Regions from separate parts of the Kocuria sp. CPCC 205231 genome, predicted to be linked through region 1. Evidence: riboswitches for the same ligand, from Rfam matches in the RefSeq annotation. Region 1 holds a riboswitch; each other region holds the start of a gene.

Region 1 (3,691 bases):
CCTGCTGACCTCGGGCGCCGTCGACGACCAGGCGGGCCGCTTCGCGGGCAAGGGCGACGTGCGCCTGATGTCCCCCTCGATGCTGGGCGGGGCCTCGGCCCTCGTCGCCGCGGGGGTGGCCCTGACCGTGTTCGCCGGGCCGCTGTTCCAGCTCGCTGACAACGCCGCGGAGAACCTCGTCCGACCCGAGCGCTACGTCGAGGCCGTGCTGGACCCCGCATCCGCGCCGCAGCCCGTCGTGGAGGAGGCCCCGTGACCCGCCCCAAGAACTCCCTGCTCGTCGAGCTGCCGCTGCTGGTGTGGCTCGTGGTGGTGTGGGGCGCCCTCTGGGGCGACTTCGGCCCCGGCAACCTGCTGGTCGGACTGGTCCTGGCCCTGCTCGTCACCTGGGTGCTGTACCTGCCGCCCGTCCAGCTGTCCGGCCGGTTCAACCTGTTCCAGTTCGCCCTCTTCGCCGTGACGTTCGTGTGGCAGGTCGCCAAGGCGAGCATCGAGGTGATGCTCATCGCGATCCTCGTGGGACCGCGCGCGCGCAACGCCGTGGTCGGCGTCCAGTTGCGCACGCGCTCGGACCTGCTCCTCACGGCCACCGGCCACACCATGACCCTGATCCCGGGCTCGCTCGTGGTGGAGGTGGACCGGGCCTCCGGCACGCTGTACTTCCACGCGCTCAACGTCCGCAGCGCCCAGGAGGCCGAGGACTTCCGCCGGTCCGCCCTGCAGGTGGAGGCGGCCTGGATCCGGATCATGGGCACCCCGGAGGAGCTCGCCGCCCTGCGCGCCGAGCGGGGCGGCGGACGGGACTCCGGCACGGACCGGCGGGACAGCGCCGCGCTCAGCTCCCCGATCACCGCGAGCCTGCAGATCGTGGGCCGCCGCCGGGACGAGGTGCCCACCGGGTCCCCGGCGGACGCCCCGAGCCACCCCCCGGGATCCACCCCGGCCGACGACTCCGAGGAGGACCGCCCGTGATGCAGATCGCCGTGGCCGTCGCCGCCGTGCTGCTCAGCGCGGCCGCCGCGGGCACCCTCTACCGCCTCGCCAAGGGCCCCTCCCTGCTGGACCGCGTGGTGGCCACGGACGTGCTCCTGGCCATCGTCGCGGCCGCCCTCGCCGTGGACATGGCCTACCACGGACACCTCAACAACCTGATCCTCATGGTGATCGTCTCGCTGGTCGGGTTCATCGGGTCCGTGACCGTGGCGCGCTTCGCCACCCAGACCGCCGAGCACGGGCGGTGAGCGCCGTGCTGGACACCGTCCTGGACGCCGCCGCGGCCCTGTGCCTCGTGGTCGGCGCGCTCATGTCCCTCGCCGCCGGGATCGGCCTGGTCCGCTTCCCGGACCTGCTGACGCGCATGCACGCCGGCACCAAGCCCCAGGTCTTCGGGCTGCTCCTCATGCTCACGGCCGTCGCCCTCGAGAACCGCGAACCCGTCATGATCCCGCTCATCGCCCTCGGCTGGATGTTCCAGCTGCTCACCGTGCCCGTCTCCGCCCACATGGTGGGACGCTCGACGTACCGCACCAAGCACCTGAACCGGACCACGCTGACCCGGGACGACCTGCAGGAGGTCCTCAACCGCGCCGCGGAGAGCGGCTCGGAGGGCGTCGCCGCGGGGCCGCCGGCGCCGAGCCCGGACGGCCGGCGGGCGGACGGACAGCAGACTGACGGAGCGCCGGGGACGCGTTAGGCTGAGCAGGATCGACAGGGCGCACCCGCGTCCCCCTCGGACGACAAGGAGCAGCACTCCATGAACACCAAGGTCCTCGAACTCGTGGGCACCGGCCTCTCGCTCGGCGGCGTGGCGCTCTCGCACAAGGTGCTCGGCGCGGCGTGGACGCGCATCACCGGCGACCCGCCCCCCGCCAAGAACCCGGACCCGGACGAGGCCTGGACGGGCATCATCATCTGGTCGCTCGTCACCGGTCTCGTGGGCACCGTCATCAAGGTCGGCATCTCCCGCCAGATCGCGAAGATGGAGGACAGGCCGCGGACGAACCCCAAGGCCTCGAGCCAGGCCGAGGTCTGAGGCCCGGCGAGCACCTCGCGCAGGGGCCCGTCCGGCCGGACACCGCACCGGTGTCCGGCCGGACGGGCCCCTTCGTCGTGCACCGGGCCCGTGGTCGTGCACGGCGGGGGTGGGGGAGGGGTAGACTCGGTGCCACTGAACGACAGGGGAGCGCCCCGCCGGTGAGACCGGAGCGGCGCTGAGAGTGCGGATCGCCGCAGACCCTCGAACCTGCTCCGGTTAGCACCGGCGAAGGGAGTCGAGCATCTCAGGGGTGCTTCCCCGGGAACGCGCCACCGGCGCGGCCCGCGGAACCCCGTCCCCTCCTGGCACCGACGGCTCGCTGAGCCCAGGAGGAACCCACCGTGAACACCACCACCCACCGTCCCGCCCGCCGCCCCGGCACGTCCCGCGCGTCGTCCTGGCGCGTCGTCGACATCGTCGTGGCCGCCGTCCTCGCCGCCGTGTGCGCGGTGGTCTTCTGGGCGTGGTCGAACCTGCTCTACCCCGTGGTCGGCACGGCCGCGGTCGCCTATCCCCCCGCCGTGGGGCTGATCGCCGGCGGTTGGCTCGTGGCCGGCGTGCTCGGCGGGCTGATCATCCGCAAGCCCGGCGCCGCCCTGTTCTGCGAGCTGCTCGCCGCCGTGATCGAGAGCTTCCTGGGCACCCACTTCGGCCTGCTGGTCGTGCTCTCCGGCCTCGTCCAGGGCATCGGTGCGGAACTGGCCTTCGCCGCCTTCCGGTACCGCCGCTTCGACGCCCTCGCGGCGGCCGCGGCGGGCGCCGTGAGCGGGATCTTCCTGGGCGTCCACGAGAACATCGTCTACAACTACGAGTGGGCGCTGAGCCACCAGGTGGTCTACGTGGTCCTGGCGGCCGTCTCCGGGGCGGTGCTCGCGGGCCTGCTGATGCACGCCGTGGTGCGGGCCCTCGCGGCCACCGGCGTGCTGCAGGGGCTCGCGTCGGGGCGGGCCGTGCGGCGATGACGGCTCCCACGACCCCGGGCCCGGTGGCGGCCGCCACCCGCGGGGCGAGGGTCGAGGCCCGCGGCTTCGGCTGGCACCACCCCGGGCGGGAGACGGCTGCGCTGCGCGGTCTCGACCTCGTGGTGGAGCCGGGGGAGCGCGTGCTCCTGCTGGGACCCAGCGGGGCGGGCAAGTCCACCCTCCTGCACGCCCTGGCCGGGGTCCTCCACGACGACGACGGGCAGTCCGCCTCCGGCGAGCTGCTGCTCGACGGCATGCCGCCGGAGCAGGCGCGCGGCCGGGCCGGGCTCGTGCAGCAGGACCCCGAGTCCCAGGTGGTGCTGTCCCGGATCGGGGACGACACCGCCTTCGGCCTCGAGAACCTCGCGGTGCCCCGGGAGCAGATCTGGCCGCGGGTGCGCGCGGCGCTCCACGACGTGGGCCTGGACCTCCCCCTCGACCACTCCACGTCGGCCCTGTCCGGCGGGCAGAAGCAGCGCCTGGCGCTCGCGGGCGCCGTGGCCATGGGCCCCGGGCTGCTGCTGCTCGACGAGCCGACCGCGAACCTGGACCCCGCCGGCGTGCGGCAGGTCCGCGACGCCGTGGTGTCCTGCCTCGACCGCAGCGGCGCCACGCTCGTGGTCGTGGAGCACCGTGTCGCCGTGTGGGCCGAGGTCGTGGACCGCGTCGTCGTGCTCGGCCGGGACGGGAGCAT
Region 2 (3,691 bases), on a different contig from region 1:
CGCCCAGCAGCGCGTCGCGCTGCAGGTCGGTGGTCTGCGACCCGTCGGCCTTCGACACCCGCATGTAGCCCACCAGCATGGCACTGATCCTCCATCACTTATACGACCGTTTGCGTGACAAGGCGGTCGCGAATCCGCCGACCTCCCTTTAATGTCACTTAACCCGTTACTTATCCTAGGTCATACAAAGGGTTCGATTCCGGTGTTGTGTGACAGACCCGGGGGCGTTCGAAGCGCTTGGGCAGATGCGCGCCGTGCAGGGCATGCATAGCATGGGCGCAGAACGTGGTCGAACCTGCGGCGCAATGACTACGCTGGGCATTGTTGATTTGGTCTACAGATGTTCGATGGATGGGAGAGCTTGGTGCCTTTTGAGGTGTTCGACAAGAGGATGACTCCGTTGGCGAAGGCGCCCAGTGTCACGATTCAGAAGCGAGGCGTGATCTCGCTGAACAAGGCCGCCCATGACCTGCTCGGCAATACTGAGACGGTGGAGTTGCTCTACGACCAGGATCGTCAGGTCATGGCTCTGCGCCCAGCCGATGACTCGTCCCCGCATGCCTATGCGGTTCGCACCGGTTCTAAGCGCGGGCCGGGGCAGGCCATTGTCTCGGCCACCGCGTTCGCCCAGCACTACGGGATCGACACCACCGCTACGAGGCGGTGGAAGCCGTTCGTGGAGGACGGCATGCTCTGCGTTGATCTCACCACCGAGGGTGTGGTCATCACCGGCAACCGCACCAAGGCCACGACCGTCTCGGAGCCGGAGGAAACCGACGACGTTCCTGCCGAGGCTGCCGGTCCCGGCTCATCGACCGATCACGCCTGAGCGCCGCCTCGGCCGACTGCGAAAGCCGAGTCGCCTCGGTCCTGGAGGAAAAGAGGAGTGGTGCTCGATGCGGTGGTCGTCTGGGTGGTGACGGTGGTCACGCAGGTGTTAGGGTCGGTGCCGTCCACACGGGAGCCCCATTGCAGGGGCTGAGATCGGGCTGAGGCAGCCTGCGACCGTCGAACCTGTCCGGGTAATGCCGGCGAAGGAAGTAGGAACATTTCCCATGAGTGCATCGAATGCGCACGCCCTGTCGTATGCCCACGACACCGAGCGCGATCTCCACGTGCCGGTCACCGAGATCACCCTGGCGGACTCCCCGGGCGGGGCGGCGAACCCGCCGCTACGGGTCTACCGCACGGCCGGCCCGGGCAGCGACCCGGTGGTCGGACTCCCACCGCTGCGGGCCTCCTGGATCCAAGGCCGGGAGGACGTCGAGACCTACTTGGGGCGGGAGCGGAACCTGCTCGACGACGGCCGCTCCGCGATCCGGCGTGGTGAAGCCTCCCAGGAATGGAAGGGCGCCCGCCCGGTGCCTCTGCGGGGACGGGAGGGCCGGACGGTCACGCAGATGCACTACGCCCGGGCCGGGGTCATCACCGAGGAGATGCGGTTCGTGGCCCTGCGGGAGAACTGCGACGTCGAGCTGGTCCGCTCCGAGCTGGCGGCGGGTCGGGCGATCATCCCGGCCAACATCAACCACCCCGAGGCCGAGCCGATGATTATCGGGCGGGCGTTCTTGGTGAAGATCAACGCCAACATCGGCAACTCCGCGGTCACCAGCTCGATCGCCGAGGAGGTGGACAAGATGCAGTGGGCCACTCGTTGGGGGGCCGACACCGTGATGGACCTGTCCACCGGCGATGACATCCACACCACCCGGGAGTGGATCATCCGCAACTCCCCGGTGCCCATCGGCACCGTGCCCATCTATCAGGCCCTGGAAAAGGTCAACGGGGAAGCCAACGCCCTGACCTGGGAGATCTTCCGCGACACCGTGATCGAGCAGTGCGAACAAGGCGTGGACTACATGACCGTCCACGCCGGGGTGCTGCTGCGCTACGTGCCGCTGACCGCCGAGCGGGTCACCGGGATCGTCTCCCGGGGCGGGTCGATCATGGCCGGGTGGTGCCTGGCCCACCACCAGGAGAACTTCCTCTACACCCACTTCGAGGAGCTTTGTACGATCTTCGCCCGCTACGACGTCGCCTTCTCCCTGGGCGATGGGCTGCGCCCCGGGTCGATCGCCGACGCCAACGACGCCGCCCAGTTCGCCGAGCTGGACACCCTGGCCGAGCTCACCGCCCGGGCCTGGGAGCACGACGTGCAGGTCATGGTCGAGGGCCCCGGTCACATCCCGCTGCATCTGGTGCGGGAGAACGTCGAGCGGCAGCAGGAACTGTGCCACGGCGCCCCGTTCTACACCCTGGGCCCGCTGGTCACCGACATCGCCCCGGGCTATGACCACATCACCTCCGCGATCGGGGCCACCGAGATCGCCCGCTACGGCACGGCCATGCTGTGCTACGTCACCCCGAAAGAGCACCTCGGGCTGCCGAACAAGGACGACGTGAAGACCGGGGTGATCACCTACAAGATCGCCGCCCACGCCGCGGATCTGGCCAAGGGCCACCCCGGGGCCACCGAGCGGGACGACGCGCTGTCGAAGGCCCGCTTCGAGTTCCGGTGGCGGGACCAGTTCGCCCTGTCCCTGGACCCGGACACCGCCGAGGCCTTCCACGACGAGACCCTGCCGGCCGAACCGGCCAAGACCGCCCACTTCTGCTCGATGTGCGGGCCGAAGTTCTGCTCCATGCGCATCTCCCAGGACATCCGCGACCAGTTCGGCGGCACCGCCGCACAGGAAGCCATCGCCGGAATGCAGGAGAAGTCCGCCCAGTTCCGGGCCGCCGGATCCAAGGTCTACCTGGACGCCCCCACGGTCTCCACCACCTGAGGACCCCCCAGCAGCACCAAGCAGTTGACGCCGGCACAGACGTCGCGCCCCTGGGACCAGAACGACTCCCAGGGGCGCAGTGCCGGCCGGATGCCGACAGCCGGCCCCGGGCAAGCTGTCTCGCACCCCGCCACTCGGATCCTCGAGAAGGGCGCCGTTCATCTCCGACGAGTCACACCGAGCCGCGGAAAACCGCAACCATTCATGGCCGCCGAAGTCGTCCGGCGTGACGTCTCGCAACCCATGGCCGGCAAGACGGGCGGGAATCAGATCGCTCAGCTTGCTTCCATAATGATCGACTCACTGCCTATTCTGAGGAACTCTCATTATGCTCTCCTCGGGCCCGGTGACGCGGCCTGGACCCAGACCGGCACCAGGACCGGCACACAATCTTTCCGCCGTGCACAGGAAGTTGGCATGAACATCTCCAGGGCCCTTGCAGTCGAGCTGCACGCCCACTCCCCCACGCAATGGGTCGCCACCTACTACCCCATGATCGAAACCCCCGCGGGCCGGTGGGCCGAGGTCACCTGGGTTCTGCACCAGTGCCCGATGCCCGCCACCGTTGATCTGCCCGAGCCGGCACGGTGGCTGGAGGTGCGCAGCCCCGACCCCGCCCACTCCTGCTACACCCACTACCCGGCCTGGAGCAAGGCACTGGCCGGCGGCTACCTCGCAGCACTGGCCGCCCACGACGCCGACAGCCCGGAAAGGTCCCTGTCGACCCAAGATGCGCTGCAGCTGCGGGAAACCACGATCGTCGTCCCAGCCGGACAACTCTCGGAATGGGTGCTCAACGACCTCGAAGAAGAGACCGTACCAGTGCACGGGTGATCCTGCGCATCCACCGCGCCAACAACACCACGGCCTTTCCTCCTGCACCGGCCCCACCAGGGCAGGCATGA
Region 3 (3,691 bases), on a different contig from region 1:
GGCCCGTCCACCTGGAAGTGCTCTCCGCGGTGGTGCACCGGGCGGAGCCGGGCGGGGTCGGCGTAGAGCCCGGTCCGGTCGGCGAGCACGGCGTCCTCGGCCCAGGAGTCCCACAGCTGCTGGGCGACCTGCACGAACTCCTCGGCACGGGCGTAGCGCCGCTCTCGGTCCGGCATGGCCTCCATGCTGTGGTTGCGGGCCTCGGCGTCGAACATGGAGGTCACCACGTTCCACCCCGCCCGTCCGCCGCTGATGTGGTCGAGGGAGGCGAGCATTCGGGCGGCGTGGAAGGGGGTGAAGAAGGTGGTCGAGATGGTGCAGACCAGTCCGATCCGCTCGGTGGCCTGGGCCATGGCCGACAGTGTGGTCAGCGGCTCGAGGAACCAGCGGGGCCCGGAGGAGACGTCGCCGGTGCTGTGACCGTCGGCGAAGAATACCGCGTCGAAGAGACCGCGCTCGGCCGTGCGGGCCAGACGCTCCCAGTAGGAGATCTCGCCCAGGTGCTCGGCGGGGGAGTCGGGGCGCCGCCAGGCCGCGCTGTGGTGGCCGGCGCCGAAGAGGAAGGCGTTGAGGTGCAGTTGCCGGTGTGTGCTCATGGGTGGCGGATTCATCCCATGACCAGTCCGCCGTCGACCACCAGGTTCTGCCCGGTGACCGAGCGCGCCCAGGGCGAGGCGAAGAACAGGACGGTGTCGGCGAACTCCTCGGGGGTGGTGACCCGGCCCAGCGGGGTGGAGGCGGCGATGAGGTCGAAGACCTCCTCGGGGGTGGCCGCACTGGCGTCGGTGGTGCGCAGCAGCCCACCGGAGACCATGTTCACCGTGACACCGTGGGGGCCCAGGTCCTTGGCCAGGGTCCGGGTCAGCGAGAGCAGGGCCGCCTTTGCGGCGGTGTAGTCGTGATACGGGACGACGGGGTTCTGGAACAGGTTGGTGCCGATGTTCACGATCCGCCCGAAACCCTGCTCCTGCATTCCCGGCAGGCACGTCTGCGTGGTATTCAATGCCCCGCGGACGCTACCGGAGAACTGGGTGGTGAACTCCTCCCAGCCGATCACTGCTGCCTGGGATCGGGCGTCGCCGTTGAAGGAGAAGTCCACCAGGGCGTTGTTCACCACGGTGGTGACCGGAGCGCCGAAGTGCTCCCGGGTCCGCTCGAGCATGGTGGAGACCTGTTCGGGATCCGTGACATCAGCAGGCAGGGCCACGGCCCGCTCCGGGCCGAAGCGGTTTGCGAGCTCTTGGGCGGCGGTGGCACTGGAGCGGTAGTTGATGACCACCTGCGCGCCCTGCGCGGCGAAGGCCTCCACGATGTGGCGGCCCACGCCGCGGGCCCCGCCGGTCACGAGGACGATCTGTTTTGCGATCTGCATGAGGTTCCCTGAGGATCAGGGCGAAAAGATGCAAGCACGAGGCGTCGGCCGGGCTTGGTAGGACATCCCTTCGCCAGTACGAACTGGATCAGGTTCAACGGGTGTCATCTCAGCCGGATGAAACCGGCACCCCGTGTCACTACTCCGACCGTACACGCTCGCCCAGAAGTCTCTGAAGCCGGCACCTCACGTCGGATCTGTCCCACGTCAGAGCGGGCAGGGAGGCAGAAAGTAGATCTCATCGATTCATTAATTTACATAATACAAGTTATGAGACATTGAGCCAGGTCAGGGTGTGACCTGATCGTGCAGCAGTCCGGACGGCTACTGCCAAGTCCACCGAGAAAAGTCCTGTGGTGACCTGTCTCTAGAACTCGCCTTCGATACTCCGCCGCGTTAATGGCGCACCCAGAGGGATCTTCGGCGATCGTCCCGTCAACTTCTTCAACCATCCAATCGGTCTGGCCATCCACATCCCCCTCAGTAGGGTGTCGCGACGACCGGTGGAATCGGTCCTGGTGCTGTTTTTATGTTTTCTAATTACTCATCTTTCGGTGGTATTTTCATCGAATTCTGCATTTTATATTTAACCATATGATCAAAGCGCCTTATCGAGGGACACTTTAATATCTGCAGCCTTTAGCTCGCGCGCTAGTTCCATCTGCCACGACTCGCCCTTTACTGGGATGTAGGCAACTCCTGAGAAGTCTGTGGGGAGCTCGATTGAGGGTTCGTTTAGTGCCGCCACTCTGTCCCGGCCCAACAGTCCAATGAAAAGCCCTAGCTCAAAGACAACGTTCTGCCGTGCGCGTGGGGAGACCGTTCCCGCCCCATGCTTCCCGCCGTCATCATCAGGGGTAAGAAGGACTACGGCGAAGACGGCCCGCTGTGCGTGAGAAAGTAGCTTACCAAGAATGTCCTGACCTCGATTCGCTTGATCGGCCAATACGACGACGTCGCGATCAGTCACTGTCTCCAAGAAGCGTCGGACTATTTCGCGTCGCTCAATGTCATGGCCGTGTACCAAGAAGATTGGCGCGTCAACAGGCGTGTCCGGTGGTGTCGAGCTCGGCGACCCTTCGGCGTATACATCGAGGCGGTCTTCGACTGCTCCAAGAACTCGAATCTTTTCTTTGATGTCCGCAATCACCTCCGGCACACGTTCCCAGGGAATCGTCGTGGATGCGATCTTTAGGTCGAGAAGCGAAACCGCAGTACCGGTGAATTCATCTTTTGGGCTGGTAGTAAGGAACCCGGAGACCTTGAAACCGTTTTCAAGTACTGCCGCGGTCCTGCCCTCCCAGGAAAGATATTTGTCACGGAAGTCGCTTACGTGTGTCTCGTTAACCGGAGCGGATCCCAGAATCTCCTCCCCGACTAGTCGCGCGCGTATGATAGCCGCTCGCATTTCCGTTACCGGACGCACAAGTTCGACGGTACCCAATGTTGCTCCTATTCCGCATCGATAACGGCGCTCAGCCATCCCTTTAGCGCAGCCAACCGCGCATATGCCTGCGCACCGTCATTAGCCCTCTCGATGAGAGCGTGAGGCCCACGACCGGTGCTGGCAATCGGAGGTGCAAGCTGCTCAAGCTCTTCGAGCAGGCCCTGCGGCACTGCGGCTGCCACCTGTTCGCGAAGCGAGTTGTATGTAGGGGGCAAACCATGGGCAGATTGTTCGGGAACGCGCTCAAGGGCGCTGGAAACTGCGGCCCGCAGCCTCTTCAACTTTGCAATATCCACGTTGGTCACCATGTAAGTTTGGCAGACGGCTCCGACAGATGTGGCCGACACCCAGTAGTCAGGGCTACTTCGGCTTAGATGGTTGTAAGCAGAATTGGATATATGTACATTGTTCGCGTCTATCTTGGCGGATGACGCTGCTCATGAGACCGAGCGTTCACCAACCAACTCCAGTACGCAGGTGTAGTCACGATCTCTCGAGTGTTGTCCAGAATGAGGACATTGGGCGCGTCCGTGAGGGGTTGCCGGGTTGAGGTCTAAGCCGACTCAGTGACCATGGTTACCGAGTCATTGGTCAACCCTCAGCGGGCGCCTCGGGCACCTATGGTGGGATCCCGACGTGGGAGCTGCCGATGCCGATGAGTGATGTCCTCAGCGCCATCCCCCCGAGTGCCCGCCGCCTGGCTGAGGAAAGCCACCAGGCGCAACAATCCCAACTCATGGAGGCGTGAACATGGTGCGATGGAATCCATTCGACAAGCGTGAGCCCGCTTCCGAGTCACTGCCGGTGGTCTTACCAGAACTATTGGGTCTTGAGGTCGATTCACTGACTGCACAGGGTCATTTCATCGAGGC
Region 4 (3,691 bases), on a different contig from region 1:
GTCCCGCGACCAGCGGCCGAACCGCACGGAGCGCAAGCGCGGCCGCGGGGGCCGCAACGAGCAGCAGCCCGCCCGGACGGAGCAGCGCTCCGCCGAGGCCGATCCCGCGGAGAGGGCCAAGGCCGAGGCCGCGCGGACGGCGTTCGCGACGATCGCCGCCGCCACCCACCACGAGGAGGCGGCCGCGGACGAGCCGGAGCGCGCCGAGGAGGCCGCCCAGCCGGCGGAGTCCCGGCCCGAGGGCTCGGGGCGCTCCCGGAAGAAGCGCCGCGGCAAGCGCAGCCGCGGACGTGGCCAGGGCGGGGACACCGCCGCCGAGCAGCAGCCGGAGGAGGGGGAGGACACCGCCCCCGCCGCCCCGGAGCAGCTCCCCGCCGAGGAGGCGCCGGGCGAGCAGGGCTCGCGCCTGACCATCAACGGCGAGGTCATCGAGCTGCCGCAGGGCCACGCCGTGGTCGTCGAGCCCGCCGAGGCCCGGCCGCTGAGCCTGGACTCCCTCGCGGAGGTCTTCGGGCAGCGGGGACCGGACGCCGGCTCCGCCGCCCCGGAGGCCGCCGCCGAGGCGGTCACCGGTGCGGATGACGCCGCGGAGGGGGCCACCGCCGCGGCGGAGGCCCCGGCCCAGGAGAGCACGGCACAGGAGCGCACGGAGCGGCAGGCGCCCGCTCCCGCCGCGGCGGTCGCCGCGGAGCAGGCGGACGTCGAGCCAGTGCGACCCCGGCGGCGCTCGCGGCGGGCCTCTGCCCCGGCGGCGCGGCCCGGCGAGGCCGAGGTGACCGCCGGCCGGGCGGCCGCCGCGGAGGGCGCCCGGCACGAGGCGAGGACCGTCGCCCAGCGCGCCCCGGAGGAGTCCTCCCGCCGGGCGCCGACCGTCGTCGGCGTCGGCGTCAAGGCCGAGGACCTCACCAGCGGCCGGCCCGCCGACCGGGGCTGACCCGCCCCGCCGAGCAGCACCACGGAGGACCCCGACCGGCACGGTCGGGGTCCTCCGTCGTCGCGGACCGTCACGGACCGCCCCGGCCTGCCCGCCCTCCGCGCGGCGGCGTACCGTGGTGCGCACCACAGCACACCCGGGGCCGCCGTCCCGTCCGCCGGGAGAGCGGCCGCCCGTTCCAGGGAGCATCGCCATGACCAGTGCAGACACCATCCGCACCACCGGCACGGAACTGTTCGTCCACCGGGATCCGTCGGCCGTGGACCGTCACTACACGGAGGACTTCGTCCAGCACTCGCCGCTCGCGCCGGACGGGCGCGAGGGTCTCAGGCAGTTCGTGCAGAGCATGCCCGACGACTTCCGCGTGGACATGGTCCGGATGCTCGACGACCACGGGACGGTGGCCGTCCACTCGGTGTACGAAGGGCTCGGTCCGGAGCCGCTGGTCGGCTTCGACGTCTTCCGGGTGGAGGACGGACGGATCGCCGAGCACTGGGACGTCCTCGAGCCCCTGCGCACGGGCCCCGACGGCGCCCGCCCCCAGCTCGACGGTCCCGTCGCGGTCACGGACCACGAGCGGACGCAGGACAACAAGCGCATCGCCGCCGAGTGGGTCGAGGCCGCCCTCGTCGGGGGCGACCGCCACGCCGTCCAGGACCACATGAGCCCCCGGGGCTGCACCGAGCACACCGGCGGCACGCCGGACGGCCCGCAGCCCGCGTACCAGCGGCTGCGCCGCGTGGTCGGCGAGGGGAACTTCGTGCTGACCGTCGCGGAGGCCGTTCCCGGAGGGAGCCGCGACGGAGGATCCACCGGAACGGTCGCCTGCTACGACCTCTGGCGCCTCGACGACGGCCGGATCGTGGAGCACTGGGGCGTCGCGCAGCCGGTGCCCGAGCGGATGGCCCACGCCAACGGCATGTTCTGATCCCGTGCGGGGTCCGTGCCGACTCCCGCACGACGACTAGACTGGCAGGACACCAGACACGGGGTGCCGCACGAGCGGCTGAGAACACACCCGTCGAACCTGATCTAGCCAGTACTAGCGAAGGGATGTCGCAGATGCGCGATGCCGTACCCCCGTCCGACCGCACACCAGGACCCGGGAGGCCGGTGCCGCCGGACCCCGCGCTCGCCGAGGACGCCGCCGCGGCCCTGGCGGACCTGCGCGCCGCGGCGCCGCTGGTGCAGTGCATCACCAACGCCGTGGTCACCAACTTCACCGCCAACGTGCTGCTCGCCGTGGGCGCGTCCCCGGCGATGACCGACATCCAGGGCGAGGGCGGGGTCTTCGCGGAGCTCGCCGACGGCCTCCTCGTCAACACCGGCACGCCCACCGCCGAGCAGCGCGGCGCCGCCTACGAGGCCGTCGGGGCCCGGCGCCGCGCGGGCCGGGCCTGGGTCCTGGACCCGGTGGCGGTGGGCGCCCTGCCCGTGCGCACGGCGCTGGCCCGCGACCTGCTCGGGTTCGAGCCGGCGATCGTGCGCGGCAACGCCTCCGAGGTCATCGCCCTCGCCGGCGGCGCCGGCGGCCGCGGCACGGACGCGACCCACGGCGTCGACGCGGCCCGGGACGCCGCCGCCGCGCTCGCCGAGCGGGCCGGCTCGGCGGTGGCCGTGTCCGGGCCCGTGGACCTCGTGCGCTCCCCGGACGGCACGGTGGTCCGGGTGCCGCACGGCACGCCCCTGCTGACCCGCATCACCGGCGGCGGGTGCGCCCTGGGCGCCCTCATGGCGGCGTTCACCGCCGTGCGCACGGACCCGGCCGCCGCGGCGGTGGCCGCCACCACGGTGTACACCCTGGCGGCCGAGGACGCGGCCGCCGACTCCGCCGGGCCCGGCTCCTTCGCCGTGGCGCTGCTGGACCGGCTGCACGCCGTCACCCCGGAGGGGATCGCCGCCCGGGCGGAGCTCGTGCGCGAGGAGGTCGCCCGGTGAGCCCGCGCCTCGACCCCGCGGCCCTGTCCCTGCACCTGGTGACGGACACCGCCCTGAGCGCCCCCCGGACGGTCCCGGACGTCGTGGCCGCCGCCGTGCGCGGGGGAGCCACCATGGTCCAGGTGCGGGAGAAGGACGCCCCGGTCCGCGAGCTCGTCGCCCTGCTGACGGCCGTGGCCGAGCGCGTGGGCCGGGAGGTGCCCGTGCTCGTGGACGACCGCGCCGACGTGTACCTCGCCGCCCGCGCGGCCGGCGCCCCCGTGGCCGGCGTGCACGTGGGCCAGTCGGACCTGCCCGTGGCGCTCGCCCGGGAGATCTGCGGCCCGCAGGCCGTGCTCGGCCTCAGCGCCGCCACGGCGGAGGAGCTCGATGCCGCCGCCGCGCTGCCGGCCGGGACGGTCGACTACCTGGGCGTCGGGGCGGTGCGGGCGACCCGCACCAAGCCCGACCACCCCGAGCCGCTGGGCGTCGAGGGCTTCGCCCGCGCCGCGGCCCGCACGGCCCTGCCCTGCCTGGCCATCGGCGGGGTGCGGGTCGAGGACGCCCCCGGCCTGCGCGCCGCCGGCGCCGCGGGGCTGGCCGTGGTCTCCGGGATCTGCGCCGACCCGGACCCCGCCGCCGCGGCCGCCCGCTACCTGCGGGCCTTCACCGCCGTGCCCGCCGGGGAGGTGGCCCCGTGACCGCCCGCGTGCCCCGCGTCCTGGCCATCGCCGGCACCGACCCCACGGGCGGGGCCGGCCAGCACGCGGACCTCAAGTCGATCGCCGCGATGGGCGGCTACGGGATGAGCGCCGTCACCGCCGTCGTCGTGCAGAACAC

What was found. A riboswitch is a leader RNA that binds a small molecule or an ion and turns the genes downstream of it on or off. The one in region 1 is predicted to bind thiamine pyrophosphate.
Region 2: it holds a riboswitch for thiamine pyrophosphate, as region 1 does, so the genes downstream of both, thiC (phosphomethylpyrimidine synthase ThiC) here and RF640_RS07685 (ECF transporter S component) in region 1, are expected to answer to the same signal.
Region 3: it holds a riboswitch for thiamine pyrophosphate, as region 1 does, so the genes downstream of both, RF640_RS18395 (3-oxoacyl-ACP reductase) here and RF640_RS07685 (ECF transporter S component) in region 1, are expected to answer to the same signal.
Region 4: it holds a riboswitch for thiamine pyrophosphate, as region 1 does, so the genes downstream of both, thiM (hydroxyethylthiazole kinase) here and RF640_RS07685 (ECF transporter S component) in region 1, are expected to answer to the same signal.

What each region holds. Positions count from the first base shown of each region.
Region 1 is NZ_JAVKPP010000006.1:54,673-58,363, reverse strand. It holds gene RF640_RS07710 (Na+/H+ antiporter subunit D) at 1-256, shown strand, start outside; gene RF640_RS07705 (Na+/H+ antiporter subunit E) at 253-972, shown strand; gene RF640_RS07700 (monovalent cation/H+ antiporter complex subunit F) at 969-1,241, shown strand; gene mnhG (monovalent cation/H(+) antiporter subunit G) at 1,238-1,693, shown strand; gene RF640_RS07690 (DUF4235 domain-containing protein) at 1,754-2,032, shown strand; TPP riboswitch at 2,167-2,286, shown strand; gene RF640_RS07685 (ECF transporter S component) at 2,377-2,997, shown strand; gene RF640_RS07680 (ABC transporter ATP-binding protein) at 2,994-3,691, shown strand, end outside.
Region 2 is NZ_JAVKPP010000023.1:20,488-24,178, reverse strand. It holds gene RF640_RS17405 (recombinase family protein) at 1-79, opposite strand, end outside; gene RF640_RS17400 (hypothetical protein) at 440-829, shown strand; TPP riboswitch at 948-1,057, shown strand; gene thiC (phosphomethylpyrimidine synthase ThiC) at 1,056-2,786, shown strand; gene RF640_RS17390 (hypothetical protein) at 3,204-3,620, shown strand.
Region 3 is NZ_JAVKPP010000033.1:231-3,921, reverse strand. It holds gene RF640_RS18400 (LLM class flavin-dependent oxidoreductase) at 1-596, opposite strand, end outside; gene RF640_RS18395 (3-oxoacyl-ACP reductase) at 608-1,372, opposite strand; TPP riboswitch at 1,421-1,516, opposite strand; gene RF640_RS18390 (TIR domain-containing protein) at 1,971-2,816, opposite strand; gene RF640_RS18385 (hypothetical protein) at 2,825-3,127, opposite strand.
Region 4 is NZ_JAVKPP010000012.1:45,921-49,611, forward strand. It holds gene RF640_RS13160 (Rne/Rng family ribonuclease) at 1-934, shown strand, start outside; gene RF640_RS13165 (nuclear transport factor 2 family protein) at 1,128-1,862, shown strand; TPP riboswitch at 1,912-2,005, shown strand; gene thiM (hydroxyethylthiazole kinase) at 2,048-2,872, shown strand; gene thiE (thiamine phosphate synthase) at 2,869-3,552, shown strand; gene RF640_RS13180 (bifunctional hydroxymethylpyrimidine kinase/phosphomethylpyrimidine kinase) at 3,549-3,691, shown strand, end outside.